DNA from 2 places in the Pseudomonas sp. NY15435 genome. Region 2 is predicted to be linked to the other one. Evidence: predicted binding sites of a transcription regulator. Region 2 holds the regulator's gene; the other holds the start of a gene.
The links. The regulator FliA, encoded in region 2, starts transcription of late flagellar genes. The targets are predictions, from matches to a motif close to CTAAAGTTTNNNNNNNNNNNGCCGNTAA.

Region 1 (7,278 bases), on a different contig from region 2:
AGTCCGGAAGTAGTGGGATGCCTGAGCGGCGTTGGTCCGGGCGACAGATCCGGTGTCGCCGCAGGACGTCCGTTCCTGTGGTGTGAAACGGACGGCGCCGGCGCGGCGGATAGCCGTGCGGGCGTGGCCGGAACTCCCTTGTGCCGGCGGTGACGACAGGCCCGGTTTGTTGGTTGGTATCAAAGGCCTTCACCCTTGATTTCGGCGTGCCCGAGGGAAGCTTGAAAGAGTCGGACGAACGGTAGGAGTGGCTCTGTGGTAGGTGTTTCAGCGGTGATACAGGCTGGTTGGGGCCAAGCCTGAGAAAGCGGAATTTGGTGGTAGGGTCGGGATGGGCAGGTTCGCGAGCAAGCTCGCTCCTGCAAGAGCCCCGACCTGTAGGAGCGAGCTTGCTCGCGAACAAAAAAGGCGCCAAAAGGCGCCTTTTTTCATCTTCGCAAGAATCAGATACGGAAGCTGTCCACCAACTGGCGCAGCCGGCCTGCCTGGTTCTCCAGGTCCGCGCAGGCACGCAGGGTGGCCTGGAGGTTTTCCACGCCTTCCTGGTTCAGGGTGTTGATCTCGGTGATGTCCATGTTCAGCGAGTCGACCACGGCGGTCTGCTCTTCGGTGGCGGTGGCGACCGACTGGTTCATCGAATCGATCTCGCCGATGCGGTGGGTGACGCTGGCCAGGCGCTCGCCAGCGCGGTTGGCAATCTCGACGCTCTCCAGGCTGTAGCGCTGGCTTTCGGTCATGGTATCCACGGCTTCGCGGGCGCCGACCTGCAGCTCCTCGATCATCTTCTGGATTTCCTGCGCGGACTCCTGGGCGCGGTGGGCGAGGTTGCGCACCTCGTCCGCCACCACGGCGAATCCACGGCCAGCTTCGCCGGCGCGGGCGGCCTCGATGGCGGCGTTCAGCGCCAGCAGGTTGGTCTGCTCGGAGATGCCCTTGATCACCTCCAGAATCTGCCCGATGTTCACCGTGCGGCTGTTCAGCGACTCGATGTTGGCGCAGGCCGAGCTGATCTTGTCCGACAGCATGTTCATCGCGCTGATGGTCTGCTCGACCACCTGGCGGCCATCGGCGGACTGATGGCTGGCGTCGGTCGCATGGTGCGAGGCGTCGGCGGCGTTGCGGGCGATTTCCTGGGCGGCGGCGCCCAGTTCGTTGATCGCCGCGGCGACGCTGTTGGTGCGGTTGGCCTGTTCGTCGGAGTTGCTCATCGAGGAGTTGGAAGCATTCACCACCAACTGCGAGACGTCGTGCAGCTGGCGTGCGGTGGAGGCCACTTCGCGGATGGACTCGTGGATACGCTCGACGAAACGGTTGAAGGCATTGGCCAGCACGCCGAACTCATCGTTGCTGGCGACGTTAAGGCGTTTGGTCAGGTCGCCTTCGCCCTGGGCGATGTCCTGCATGGCGCGCCCCATGTCGGTCAGTGGCGCCATCAGCACGCGGATCAGCATGCCCAGCAGGAACAGGATGGCGATGATGGCGATGACGGTGGCGATGATGGCGGTGTTGCGGAAATCGCTCAGCATCGCGTAGGCGGAATCCTTGTTGAGCACCAGGGCGACGTACCAGGTCACGCCCGGCAGGCCTTTCACCGGGGTCATGGAGACCAGCTGGTCCTCGCCGTTGATGCTGACTTCCTGCACGCCCGGCTGCACCTTGGGTGCGCCTTGCTGGTAGACCTCGCCGAGGCTCTTGAAGATCAGGCTGCTATCGGGGTGCAGAAGGATTTTGCCGGCGTCGCTGACCAGGAAGGCATAGCCATCGCCGTCGAACTTCAGCGAGTTGATGATCGCCGTGATGGTTTCCAGCTTCATGTCGCCGGCGGCCACGCCGACCAACTGGCCATTGCGCATGACCGGCATGGACATGGCGAGGATCTGCTCGTTGGTGCCGGCATCGAGGAAGGGCTCGGTCACGATCAGCCGGCCGGCGGCCACGGCGTCCTTGTACCAGCCGCGGGTGCGCGGGTCGTAGCCGTCGGGCATCGGCGCATAGGGGCGCATGGTGAACACGCCGCTGGCGGCTTCACCGAGGTAGACCGATTCGAAGTTCTTCTGGAACACCTGCTGCTCCAGCACGTGCTGGATGCGCTCGGACGTCGGTTCGCCATCGGCCAGTTGCGCAGCTTCCGCTTCCACCAGTTGGATGCGCCCCTCCAGCCAGCTCTGGATGTTGCTGGCGGTCAGGCTGCCGACCTCGGAGAGATAGGATTCGGTGTCAGAGTGGATCGCGTCGCGCTGGCGCAAATCGTTGAAGAAGATGAAACAGGCGAAGGCGAAGGTAACCACGAGGGAGGCAGCCAGGAGAATCTTCCTGGAGAAGGACAGCGAACGAAGCATCGGTAAAGCATCCTGCTGTGAAACGGGTTTGAGCAGGCTGTATCGGCAGCGCAGGGCGCAACTTTAGAAAACTTTCATGCACGCAGCAGAACAAGTTCCCGCGCCGGGCGCGGGAACTTCCAATTAGGTAGAAGAGCGGAAATCAGGAATAACCGCTATTTCGCTTTTGCAACTTCGGTCTTGATGCTGTCCATGATTACGCCAAGGTCGGTTCCGATCAACGCGGCCGCGCTGATGACGACTACCGAGATCAGTCCCGCAATAACCGCATATTCGATCGCTGTTGCCCCTTCCTTGTCGGCCATGAATGCCTTGGCCTTGCAATACAGTTTCAGGGACAGGTTTTTTATTGTCAGGTCCATCACGGGTGCTCCCTCGAATACCACCGGGGCGGCGCCCCGACTTCATCGTCAGGCTAGGCGTCGTATGGCTGAATGCAATTGTTCAAATAGCGCTAATACCAAAGTTATAACCCTCTCGGCATATAAGTAATTGCATGTCGTAAATTTAACCGGCGTAGTTGACGCTCTAAACACAGCTACTAGATTCTGATTTGGAACAAATAAAAGCTGATTATGAGGAATGATTCTTATCGAACTTCCTCGCCTGGCCGAAACAACAATAAAGGTCTGAAGGACAAGCACTGGCGGTGCCGGTGGCTGACTTCTCACGACAAGGCCGTGGACCCTCGGTCCGCATTTTTCGACATTCCCCAAGGACGTCGTCATGAATAGCAAGGTGCTGATGGTATTCGCCGGGCTGTTGTTGGTTTGCGCTGGCGTGGTGGGGTACCTGGGGTTACAGGTTGGCAAACCGGCCGCGCCGGTGACTGGGGTGGTCCAGGAGGTAGCGCCGGCGGCGATGGCCGAGGCCGACAAGCTGCAGCGCACCGCCGTGGTGGTGGCCGCCCGTGACCTGCCGGCCCTGGCTGTGATCGGCAAGGACGATGTCAGCGTGGAGATGCTCCGCACTGCGCCCGCTGGCAGCTTTCCCAAGCCTGAAGCGGTGATCGGCCAGCGCGTCTGGGTCGCCGTTCCGGCGGGCAATATCCTCACTTCCGCCATCACCGAGCCGGGTGGACCATTGGCCCGCACCATCCGCCCGGACGAGCGCGCCATGGCGATTGCCGTGGACGAGGTCATCGGTGGCGGCGGTTTCGTGCTCCCCGGCGACTACGTCGACGTCATGCTCTTCGTCCAGGATCAGCAGAGCACCGAGCGCAGCCTCAGCGCCCAGGTGGTGCTGCCTGGTGTGCGGGTGCTGACCTACGGCGAACAGATCGCCGTTGCCACCGACGGCCAGGCACGCAACGCCGGCGACCCCAAGGACAAGACACCCAAACCGCCGCGCACTGCCGTGCTGGCGGTACCCGCCGAAGCCGCTTCGCGCCTCATGCTGGCCAGCCAGGCCGGTTCCCTGCGCCTGGCTGTGCGCAGCAAGGACGAGAACCTCTTCGAGAAGGAGCAGCAGGGCCGCTATATCCAGGCCTCGCTCGGTGGCGCTTCCAGCCAGCCGATCACCCTCGAGCAGCTTATTGGCAAGCCGCGTCAGGCCCAGGCGCCCGCCGTGCGCCAGGTCTCCGCCCCGCAGGTCGACGCTGGCGTGGTGGTCTACCGCGGCACCACCGTTTCCCGTGAAGCACATTGAGCAAGGAGTGCATCGATGTCCAAGCGCTTCATCCTTCCCCTGGCCGCATTGCTGGCCTGCGCCGTCCACTCCGCGGCGCAGGCCGTGCCGAGCGCCTGCGCAGGCTTTGCTGACCAGCAGTTGAACCTCGACGTCGAGCAGGGCGCCCAGCGCGACCAGCAACTGCCGGTGCCGATCAAGCGCCTGGCCATCGGCGACCCGAACATCGCCGACGTGCAGGTGCTCGACAAGCGCGACTTCCTCATCACCGGCAAGACCGAGGGCCTGACCAGCCTGCTGATCTGGACCGCTTGCAGCGACCAGCCGATTCGTACCGTGGTGCGCGTCGGTGCGCGTGCGGTGGGCGACGTGGCCGGGGCTACCGGCGTCGGCGCCGGCAGCCTGCCCAACCAGGTGCAGACCGATATCCGCTTCGTCGAGGTCAGTCGCAGCAAGCTCAAGCAGGCCAGCACTTCGCTGGTGCGGCGCGGCTCCAACACCTTCGTGCTGGGCTCTCCGGGCAGCCTGGGCAACATGACGGTCGATCCCGTCGGTAACCTCGATGGCACCTTCGGCAATGCCAACGGCGGCTTCAACATCATCTGGGGCGGCGGCAGCAGCAAGTGGTTGGGTTTCATCAATGCCCTGGAAGGCAGCGGCTTCGCCTACACCCTGGCGCGCCCGAGTCTGGTGGCCACCAGCGGGCAGAGCGCGTCGTTCCTGGCCGGTGGCGAGTTCCCGATTCCCGTGCCCAATGGCGACAAGGACACCATCACCATCGAGTACAAGGAGTTCGGCGTGCGCCTGACCCTGACCCCGACCGTGATGAACGACAAGCGCATCGCGCTCAAGGTCGCGCCGGAAGTCAGCGAGTTGGACTTCTCCAGTGGCATCCGCACCAACGACATCGCCGTACCCGCGCTGACCGTGCGGCGTACCGATACCAGCGTGATGCTCGCCGACGGCGAGAGCTTCGTGATCAGCGGCCTGATCAGCAGCAGCACGATCAGCAATATCGACAAGTTCCCCTTCCTGGGCAGCATCCCGGTGATTGGCGCGCTGTTCCGTTCCTCCAGCCTGGACAAGGATGACCGCGAACTGCTGATGATCGTCACCCCGCACCTGGTGCAGCCGCTGGCGGCCAATGCCGCGCTGCCCAAGCTTCCCGGCGAAGGGCTGCGCGACTACGACCCCGGGTTCGGCGAGTTCTATTTCCTCGAGGACGGCCGCTTCGACAAGCGCAAGGCCAGCAGCGGGATGTCGCACTGATGGATACCTACGAAGCGCTGACCCGCCAGAGAGCGGGAGGCAAGGCAAAACAAGGGAGCACCGGCATGAGTCAGACTTTCGTGGCGCTGGTCCAGCATGCCGGCGAGCAGGAATGGCTGCAGAGCAGCCTGGCCGGCTGCGGGCAGGTGGTCCTGGCCAACAGCGGAACGCTGGAGGAGCTGCTGTCGCTGCTCGACGTCACCGGTGCTACGGTCCTGTTCACCAGCCTGAACAAGGCCAACCTGGTCTCCCAGGGCTCGCTGATCGAGGGGCTGGTTTCCGCGCGACCGCTGCTTTCGGTGGTGGCCGTCGGCGATGGGCTGGACAACCAACTGGTACTGGCCGCCATGCGCGCAGGAGCTCGGGACTTCGTCACCTACGGCGCCCGTGCCAGCGAACTGAGCGGGCTGGTCCGCCGTCTTGGCGGGCGCCTGCCCACGGTACCGGTGAGTGCCACCCAGCAGGGCGAGTTGATCAGCCTGATCAGCGCCCGGCCAGACGCCGACGGCGCCTTCGTCGCCCTGCACCTGGCCCTGGCGCTGCAACGCCAGGCGGAGCACCGCGTGCTGCTGGTGGACATCGGCCAGCCCACCGGCGAGGCGCTGGCGATCCTGGGCATGGAGCCGTCTTTCACCTTCGCCGATGCCCTGCGCAATTTGCGGCGCCTGGACCAGACCCTGATCGACAGCGCCTTCACCCGCCACGAGTCCGGCCTGCGTGTGCTCAGCCTCTCGGATGAGCCTGGCGTGCTGGAGCGCATCACCACCGCCGAGCTGTATCTGTTGCTGGGCAACCTGCGCAGCGCCTTCAGCCATATCCTGATCAACCTCACCGGCGTCGCCGAAGGCGAACTCAGCGGCCAACTGCTGATGCAGGCCAGTCGCGTGCTGTGGCTGGTGGACCAGAGCGTGCCGTCGTGCAAGAAGGGACTGGAACGCCTGCGCCGCCTGCGTGAACGCACGCCTTCGCTGCCGCGCATCGAGCTGCTGATCGAGCGTTACTGGGCCTCGGTGCCACCGGATGCGCCGGCGCTGGGCAAGATGTTCGGCCTGGAACTCTTCGGCATCCTGCCGGCCTCGCCAGAGGCCCGCTTGCGCGCCAAGAACGTCGGCCAGAGCCTGTTCGAGCTGGCCCCGCGTGATCCTCTGACGGTGAAGCTGCGTGACCTCGCCGAAGCGCTGGGTGCAGGCGTGGCCGAGAAGCGCGGGTTGTTCAGCTGGATCGGCCGGGCGAAGGCCGCGCGCTCATGAGCCAGCATTACGGCGGCGGCCCCAGCCGCCACGACCAGGACCTGCAGACGCTGAAGATGCGCCTGCACCGCTACATCATCGACGAGATCGACGAAGACGGCATGAACCTGCTCGAAGGCGCGCGGCCGGCGGTGGCGCAGTACGTCTCCGAGAAGGTCTGCGAGTACGCCTCGCGCCGCCAGCTCGCGATCTCCCGCTACGAGCTGGACCGCCTCGCCGAAGAAGTGGTCGACGAACTGACCGGCTTCGGCCCGCTGGAAATCCTTCTGCGCGACCCCGGCATCTCGGAAATCCTGGTCAACGGCCCGGACCGGGTATTCATCGAGCACGAAGGCCGGCTGTACCAGAGCGACCTGCGCTTCATCGACGATCACCATGTGCAGCGGGTGATCCAGCGTATCCTCGCGCCGCTGGGCCGGCGCCTGGACGAGTCCAGCCCGATGGTGGATGCGCGCCTGCCTGACGGCAGCCGGGTCAACGCGATCATCCCGCCGGTGGCGCTGGACGGGCCCTGCCTGTCGATTCGCAAGTTCAGCAAGGAACTGCTCAAGAGCGCCGACCTGCTGGCTTACCAGAGTGTCGACGAAGCCATGCTGGCTTTTCTCCGCCAGGCAGTGGCGAGCCGCTGCAACATCCTCATCAGCGGCGGCACCGGCACCGGCAAGACCACGCTGCTCAACGTCATGAGCAGCTTCATCGACGAGCGCGAGCGTATTGTTACCATCGAGGACACCGCCGAACTGCAACTGGGCCACGATCACGTGGTGCGGCTGGAGACCCGCCCGCCGAACGCT
Region 2 (7,278 bases):
ACCAGCGTCCGAAACAAGCCAACCTGTGGCGTCGCCTGCAACGCATGGGGCTGCCGGCCGATCTGTCGCGCAACCTGCTGGAGCGCGTGGCGTCCATCGCCGACCCGAAGCAGGCCTGGCGCATGCTGCTGGCGCACCTGGCGCGCTCGATCAATACCCCGGAAATCGACCTGCTGGAGCAGGGTGGCGTGATCGCCCTGGTCGGCCCGGCCGGCATGGGCAAGACCACCACCCTGGCCAAGCTGGCTGCCCGCTACGTGCTGAAATATGGCGCGCAGAGCATTGCCCTGGTGTCCATGGACAGCTTCCGCATCGGCGCCCAGGAGCAGATCAAGACTCTCGGCCGTATCCTCAATGTGCCGGTGACCCTGGTCGATCCGGGCCAGTCGCTGATCCAGGCCATGGCGCCGCTGGCGCGCAAGCGCCTGGTGCTGATCGACACCGCCGGCCTGCCGGCCAACGATCCGGCGCTGCGCATGCAGCTCGAAGCGCTGTCGTCGCTGAGCCTGAACGTGAAGAATTACCTCGTGCTGGCCGCGACCAGCCAGAGTCAGGTGCTCAAGTCCGCCTGGCAGAACTATCGTTCCTGTGGGCTGGCCGGGTGCATCCTGACCAAACTGGACGAAGCGGGAAGCCTCGGCGAAGCTCTGGCTCTGGCTATCAGCCAGCATCTCCCGGTAGCCTATCTGGCTGACGGGCCGAAGATCCCGGATGACCTGCATGTGGCACGCGCGCACCAGTTGGTGAGTCGTGCGGTGAGCCTGCAGTCGCCCGAAGAGCCCTGCGAAGACGCCATGGCGGACATGTTCGCCGGTCTTTACCAACAGCCGGTGCGTCGCGCCAGCTGAAGATTGTGAGCCCCGTGTGGGGCGTGGGGTGGCCGCTTGGGCCGCCCAAGCGATGCGGATGCTCTGTTAGACGATCCGCGAGCGCCGGAGGCGGTAGAGCACTGCAACCGGATTAGCCGAAACGCCAGAAGCGTGACGGTCGAACGACGAGACAAGGTATTGATATGGGTATGCATCCCGTTCAGGTAATCGCGGTCACTGGTGGCAAGGGTGGCGTAGGCAAGACCAACGTGTCAGTGAACCTGTCGCTGGCGCTGGCCGATCTCGGCCGCCGCGTCATGCTGCTGGACGCCGACCTGGGCCTGGCCAACGTTGACGTGCTGCTGGGCCTGTCGCCCAAGCGGACGCTGGCCGACGTGATCGAAGGCGAATGCGACCTGCGCGACGTGATCCTCCAGGGGCCCGGCGGCATCCGCATCGTCCCGGCGGCCTCGGGCACCCAGAGCATGGTGCACCTCACGCCGATGCAGCACGCCGGCCTGATCCAGGCCTTCAGTGATATCAGCGACAACATCGATGTGCTGGTGGTGGATACCGCTGCCGGCATCGGCGATTCGGTGGTGAGCTTCGTCCGTGCCGCCCAGGAAGTGCTGCTGGTCGTTTGTGATGAACCCACGTCCATCACCGATGCCTACGCTTTGATTAAACTGCTCAATCGCGACTACGGCATGACCCGATTCCGCGTGCTGGCGAACATGGCCCACAGCCCTCAGGAAGGTCGCAATCTGTTCGCCAAGCTGACCAAGGTCACCGACCGCTTCCTGGACGTGGCGCTGCAGTACGTCGGCGCCATTCCCTACGACGAGTCGGTGCGCAAGGCCGTGCAGAAGCAGCGTTCGGTGTATGAGGCGTTTCCGCGCAGCAAGGCTTCCCTGGCCTTCCGTGCAGTGGCGCAGAAGGTCGACAGCTGGCCGCTGCCGGCCAACCCACGAGGGCACCTGGAGTTCTTCGTCGAGCGCCTGGTGCAACATCCCACGGGTTCGGCCGTATGACCGCGGCCTCCGGAGCGCGTATGTACAGCAAGGCACAGGCGCACAACTCCCAGGAACTGCTGATCCAGAAACACGCCCCTCTGGTGAAGCGCATCGCCTACCACCTGCTCGGCCGCCTGCCGGCCAGCGTGCAGGTGGAGGACCTGATGCAGGCCGGCATGATCGGCCTGCTGGAGGCGGCGAAGAAATACGATCAGGGCAAGGGCGCGAGCTTCGAAACCTACGCCGGCATCCGCATCCGTGGCGCCATGCTCGATGAGGTGCGCAAGGGCGACTGGGCGCCGCGTTCGGTCCACCGCAACACCCGCATGGTCAGTGACGCCATCCGCGCCGTCGAGGCGCGCACCGGACGTGACGCTAAAGATCAGGAGGTTGCTGCCGAACTCAATATGAGCCTCGAAGATTATTACGGCATCCTCAGCGACACCCAGGGCAGCCGTCTGTATAGCTTCGATGACATGTTGCAGGACGGCGACCAGGGTAGCGGCTTTGCCGAAGACGCATCGCACCACGACAACGAGCCGTCCCACGGGCTGGAGGATGAGCGCTTCCAGGCGGCCCTGGCCGACGCCATCACCAAGCTGCCCGAGCGTGAGCGACTGGTGCTGGCCCTGTACTACGACGAGGAACTCAACCTCAAGGAGATCGGCGAAGTACTGGGCGTCAGCGAGTCCCGCGTCAGCCAGTTGCACAGCCAGTGCGCCGCGCGCCTGCGTTCGCGTCTGGCGGAGTGGCGCGCTCGCTGAGCATCGGGTAGTTTCGCGTCGACTGCTTCTGAGAGGCAGTGCTGAAGGGATTTTCCTTAGGCAAGTTATAGGCTTACGAATTTTTGGGTGACGTTCCTTTGACGCGCCCACAGCAAAGAGCGCACGGCGCTCAATGAATTGACGGCACGCCCGCCAGGGCGCGTTTGGTATCGATGGAGGCAGGTTTGGACAAGAACATGAAAATTCTCATCGTGGACGACTTTTCCACGATGAGGCGCATCATCAAGAACCTCCTGCGGGACCTGGGGTTCACCAACACCGCAGAGGCCGACGACGGCACCACTGCGCTGCCGATGCTGCACAGCGGCAACTTCGATTTCCTCGTTACCGACTGGAACATGCCCGGCATGACCGGCATCGACCTGCTCCGTGCAGTCCGCGCCGACGAGCGTCTGAAGCACCTGCCGGTGCTGATGGTCACCGCCGAAGCCAAGCGCGACCAGATCATCGAAGCGGCCCAGGCCGGGGTCAACGGCTATGTGGTCAAGCCTTTCACCGCTCAGGTGCTGAAAGAAAAGATCGAGAAGATTTTCGAGCGGGTCGGCAGCTGAGGCTGACCAAGAGGGCGTCATGGATTTCAACGAATCCGCGGGTGACTTCGAGTCGACCCTGAAAAAACACGCGCGCGAATTGGTCGACTGCCTCGAACGCGGCGAAGTCCAGACTGCCGTGCAGCTGATCTCCGAGCTCAACCAGGCGCGCGATCGCGGCCTTTACCAGGAAGTGGGCAAGCTCACCCGTGAGCTGCACAACGCCATCGTCAACTTCCAGATCGACCCCAGCTCGCCCCGCGCCCAGGAAGTCTCGCAGATCGCCGACGCCACTGACCGCCTGTCCTATGTGGTGACGATGACCGAGAAAGCGGCCAATCGCACCATGGACCTGGTGGAAGAGTGCACCCCGGTGGTCATGCACATCGAGACCCAGGCCAAGGAACTGCAGGAAGACTGGTCGCGCTTCATGCGCCGCGAGCTGGGTCCCGAAGCCTTCCGCGACCTCGCCAAGCGTGTCGAGCAGTTCCTCTACATCAGCGCCCAGGACAGCCGCAAGCTCTCCGCGCACCTGAACGACATCCTGCTGGCGCAGGACTTCCAGGACCTTACCGGGCAAGTGATCAAACGCGTCACCAAGCTGGTGACCGAGGTCGAATCGAACCTGGTGAAGCTGGTCTGGATGGCAGGGCAGGTCGATCGCTACGCCGGCATCGAGCATGACCACGAGAGCATGCGCGACGCGGTGGAAAAAGAAAGATCGTCCAAGGGTGAAGGTCCGCAGATTGCTGCCGATACAAGAAAGGACGTCGTGTCCGGTCAGGACGATGTCGACGATCTGTTGTCCAGCCTTGGTTTTTAAGCGTCCGCTGACGCTGTAGAGGGAGCACCCGAATGAGCTTCGACGCCGATGACGAAATCCTCCAGGACTTCCTGGTGGAGGCCGGCGAGATCCTCGAGCTACTGTCCGAACAACTGGTCGAGCTGGAAAGCCGTCCGGAAGACATGGACCTGCTCAATGCCATCTTCCGTGGGTTCCACACCGTCAAGGGTGGGGCGGGCTTCCTCCAGCTGAACGCGCTGGTCGAGTGCTGCCACATCGCCGAGAACGTCTTCGACATGCTGCGCAAAGGCGAACGCCGCGTGGATGCCGAACTGATGGACGTGATGCTGCAGGCGCTGGATACCGTCAACGTCATGTTCCAGCAGGTCCGTGACGCTGAGGAACCGACGCCGGCTACTCCCGAGCTGCTCGCCGCGCTGTCACGACTGGCTGATCCGAACGCCGCTCCGGCCGAAGCGCCGGTTGCCGCTTCGGTGGCTGCTGAGCCGGTTGTAGAGGAAGCTCCTGCTGCTCCTGCCGCCTATGGCGACATCACCGATGCCGAGTTCGAGCAACTGATGGATGCCCTCGAGCCCACCGCTGATGCGCCGGCCGCGCCGGTAGGCGCGGGTGGCGACGACATCACCGATGACGAGTTCGAAGCGCTGCTCGACCAACTGCACGGCAAGGGCCAGTTCAGCGCTGGCGCCAAGGAGCCCGCCAAGCCGGCGCCGGCCCCCGCTGTCGAGACCCCGGCCGGCGGCGACGAGATCAGCGACGACGAGTTCGAAGCACTGCTGGACCAGTTGCATGGCAAGGGCCAGTTCACTGGCGCGAAGGAAGAAGCCAGCGCTCCCGTCGAGGCTGCCGCACAGACGAAGCCTGAGGAAGCTCCGGCCGCCAGCGGCGATGACAACATCACCGACGACGAATTCGAGAAGCTGCTCGATGAACTGCATGGCAAAGGCCAGTTCACCGGTGCGAAAGAAGAACCGGCCGCGGCTGCCAAGCCGGCTGCCGCAACGCCTGCGCCCAAACCCGCTGCCGCTCCGGCTCCAGCTCCGGCCGCTGCCGCCAAACCCGCTGCTGCCGCCAAGCCTGCCGCTGCCGCCGCTGACAAGCCGGCCAACGAGGCGGAAACCACCGTCCGTGTGGACACCGCGCGCCTGGACGAGATCATGAACATGGTCGGCGAACTGGTGCTGGTGCGTAACCGCCTGGTGCGCCTGGGCCTGAACAGCGGCGACGAGGCGATGGCCAAAGCCGTCTCCAACCTCGATGTGGTCACCGCCGACCTGCAGTCGTCGGTCATGAAGACCCGCATGCAGCCGATCAAGAAGGTCTTCGGCCGCTTCCCGCGCCAGGTCCGCGATCTGGCGCGCAATCTGAAGAAAGAGATCAACCTCGAGCTGATCGGCGAAGAGACCGACCTGGACAAGAACCTGGTCGAGGCCCTCGCCGACCCGCTGGTGCACCTGGTGCGCAACGCGGTGGACCATGGCATCGAAGGCCCTGACGAGCGCGAGGCCGCCGGCAAGTCGCGTTCGGGCAAAGTGGTGCTGTCCGCCGAGCAGGAAGGCGACCACATCCTGCTGTCGATCTCCGACGACGGCAAAGGCATGGACCCGGACGTGCTGCGCGCCAAGGCGGTGGAGAAGGGCCTGCTGGACAAGGACGCGGCCGATCGCCTGTCCGAATCCGATTGCTACAACCTGATCTTCGCCCCGGGCTTCTCGACCAAGACCGAGATTTCCGACGTCTCCGGCCGCGGTGTCGGCATGGACGTGGTGAAGACCAAGATTTCCCAGCTCAACGGGATCATCAACATCTACTCGACCAAGGGCCAGGGCTCGAAGATCGTCATCAAGGTCCCGCTGACCCTGGCGATCATGCCGACCCTGATGGTGATGCTGGGCAACCAGGCCTTCGCCTTCCCGCTGGTCAACGTCAACGAGATCTTCCACCTCGACCTGTCGAACACCAACGTGGTCGACGGCCAGGAAGTGGTGATCGTCCGCGACAAGGCCCTGCCGTTGTTCTACCTCAAGCGCTGGCTGGTGCCGGGCGCGCAGTATGACGAGCCGGGCGAAGGTCACGTGGTGATCCTCTCCGTGGGCACCCAGCGCATCGGCTTCGTGGTCGACCAACTGGTGGGCCAGGAAGAGGTGGTGATCAAGCCGCTGGGCAAGATGCTGCAGGGCACGCCGGGCATGGCGGGGGCGACGATTACCGGGGACGGGCGCATCGCGCTGATCCTCGACGTGCCGAGCATGCTCAAGCGCTACGCCCGTCGTATCTGACCGCCGTGGGCGAGCGCAGTCAATAAAACAAGCTGCGCTGGCCCATGTGATGGAAGAAGTTTTTTTCAGGAGTGTCTATGGCTGTCAAAGTCCTGGTGGTGGACGATTCGGGGTTCTTCCGCCGCCGCGTCTCGGAGATTCTTTCGGCTGATCCGCAGATCCAGGTGGTCGGTACGGCTACCAATGGCCGCGAGGCAATCGATCAGGCGCTGGCACTCAAGCCCGATGTGATCACCATGGACTACGAGATGCCGCTGATGGACGGCATCACTGCCGTGCGGACCATCATGCAGCGCTGCCCGACGCCGGTCCTGATGTTCTCCTCGCTGACCCACGAAGGCGCGCGGGTGACCCTGGACGCGCTCGACGCTGGCGCCGTCGATTACCTGCCGAAGAATTTCGAGGACATCTCGCGCAACCCGGACAAGGTCCGCCAGCTGCTGTGCGAGAAGGTCCACACCATTGCCAAGAGCAACCGTCGCTTCGCTGCGTACTCTTCGTATTCCTCGAGCCCGTCGGCACCGGCTTCGACTCCGGCCGCCAGCGCTGCGCGTCAGGCTGCGCCCGCTTCGTCGGCCGGCAGCCATGCGCCGGCCGCTCCGGTGCCGGCGACCTCTGCCGCCCCAAAGCGTAAGCCCTACCGGCTGGTAGCCATCGGCACTTCGACCGGTGGGCCGGTGGCGCTGCAGCGGGTCCTGACCCAACTGCCTGCCAACTTCCCCGCGCCGCTGGTGCTGATCCAGCACATGCCGGCGGCCTTCACCAAGGCGTTCGCCGAGCGCCTGGACAAGCTGTGCAAGATCACCGTCAAGGAGGCCGAGGACGGCGACATCCTCCGACCCGGCGTGGCCCTGCTGGCCCCCGGCGGCAAGCAGATGATGGTCGACGCCCGTGGCGCGATCCGCATTCTTCCCGGTGACGAGCGCCTGAACTACAAGCCCTGCGTGGATGTGACCTTCGGTTCCGCGTCCAAGGCCTATGGCGACAAGGTCCTGGCGGTGGTTCTCACCGGCATGGGCGCCGATGGCCGCGAGGGCGCGCGCATGCTCAAGCAGGG

Region 1: a site for FliA is predicted at 2,379-2,406, ahead of ACNFH5_RS06955 (methyl-accepting chemotaxis protein). Genes of this name have one in related genera too.

Annotation. Positions count from the first base shown of each region.
Region 1 is NZ_JBLUQA010000002.1:604,606-611,883, forward strand. It holds gene ACNFH5_RS06955 (methyl-accepting chemotaxis protein) at 444-2,339, opposite strand; gene ACNFH5_RS06960 (Flp family type IVb pilin) at 2,495-2,689, opposite strand; gene cpaB (Flp pilus assembly protein CpaB) at 3,066-3,986, shown strand; gene ACNFH5_RS06970 (type II and III secretion system protein family protein) at 4,002-5,234, shown strand; gene tadZ (type 4b pilus Flp biogenesis protein TadZ) at 5,300-6,484, shown strand; gene tadA (type 4b pilus Flp biogenesis ATPase TadA) at 6,481-7,278, shown strand, end outside.
Region 2 is NZ_JBLUQA010000003.1:180,885-188,162, reverse strand. It holds gene flhF (flagellar biosynthesis protein FlhF) at 1-848, shown strand, start outside; gene fleN (flagellar synthesis regulator FleN) at 1,013-1,840, shown strand; gene fliA (RNA polymerase sigma factor FliA) at 1,837-2,586, shown strand; gene ACNFH5_RS08095 (chemotaxis response regulator CheY) at 2,784-3,158, shown strand; gene ACNFH5_RS08090 (protein phosphatase CheZ) at 3,178-3,960, shown strand; gene ACNFH5_RS08085 (chemotaxis protein CheA) at 3,993-6,221, shown strand; gene ACNFH5_RS08080 (protein-glutamate methylesterase/protein-glutamine glutaminase) at 6,299-7,278, shown strand, end outside.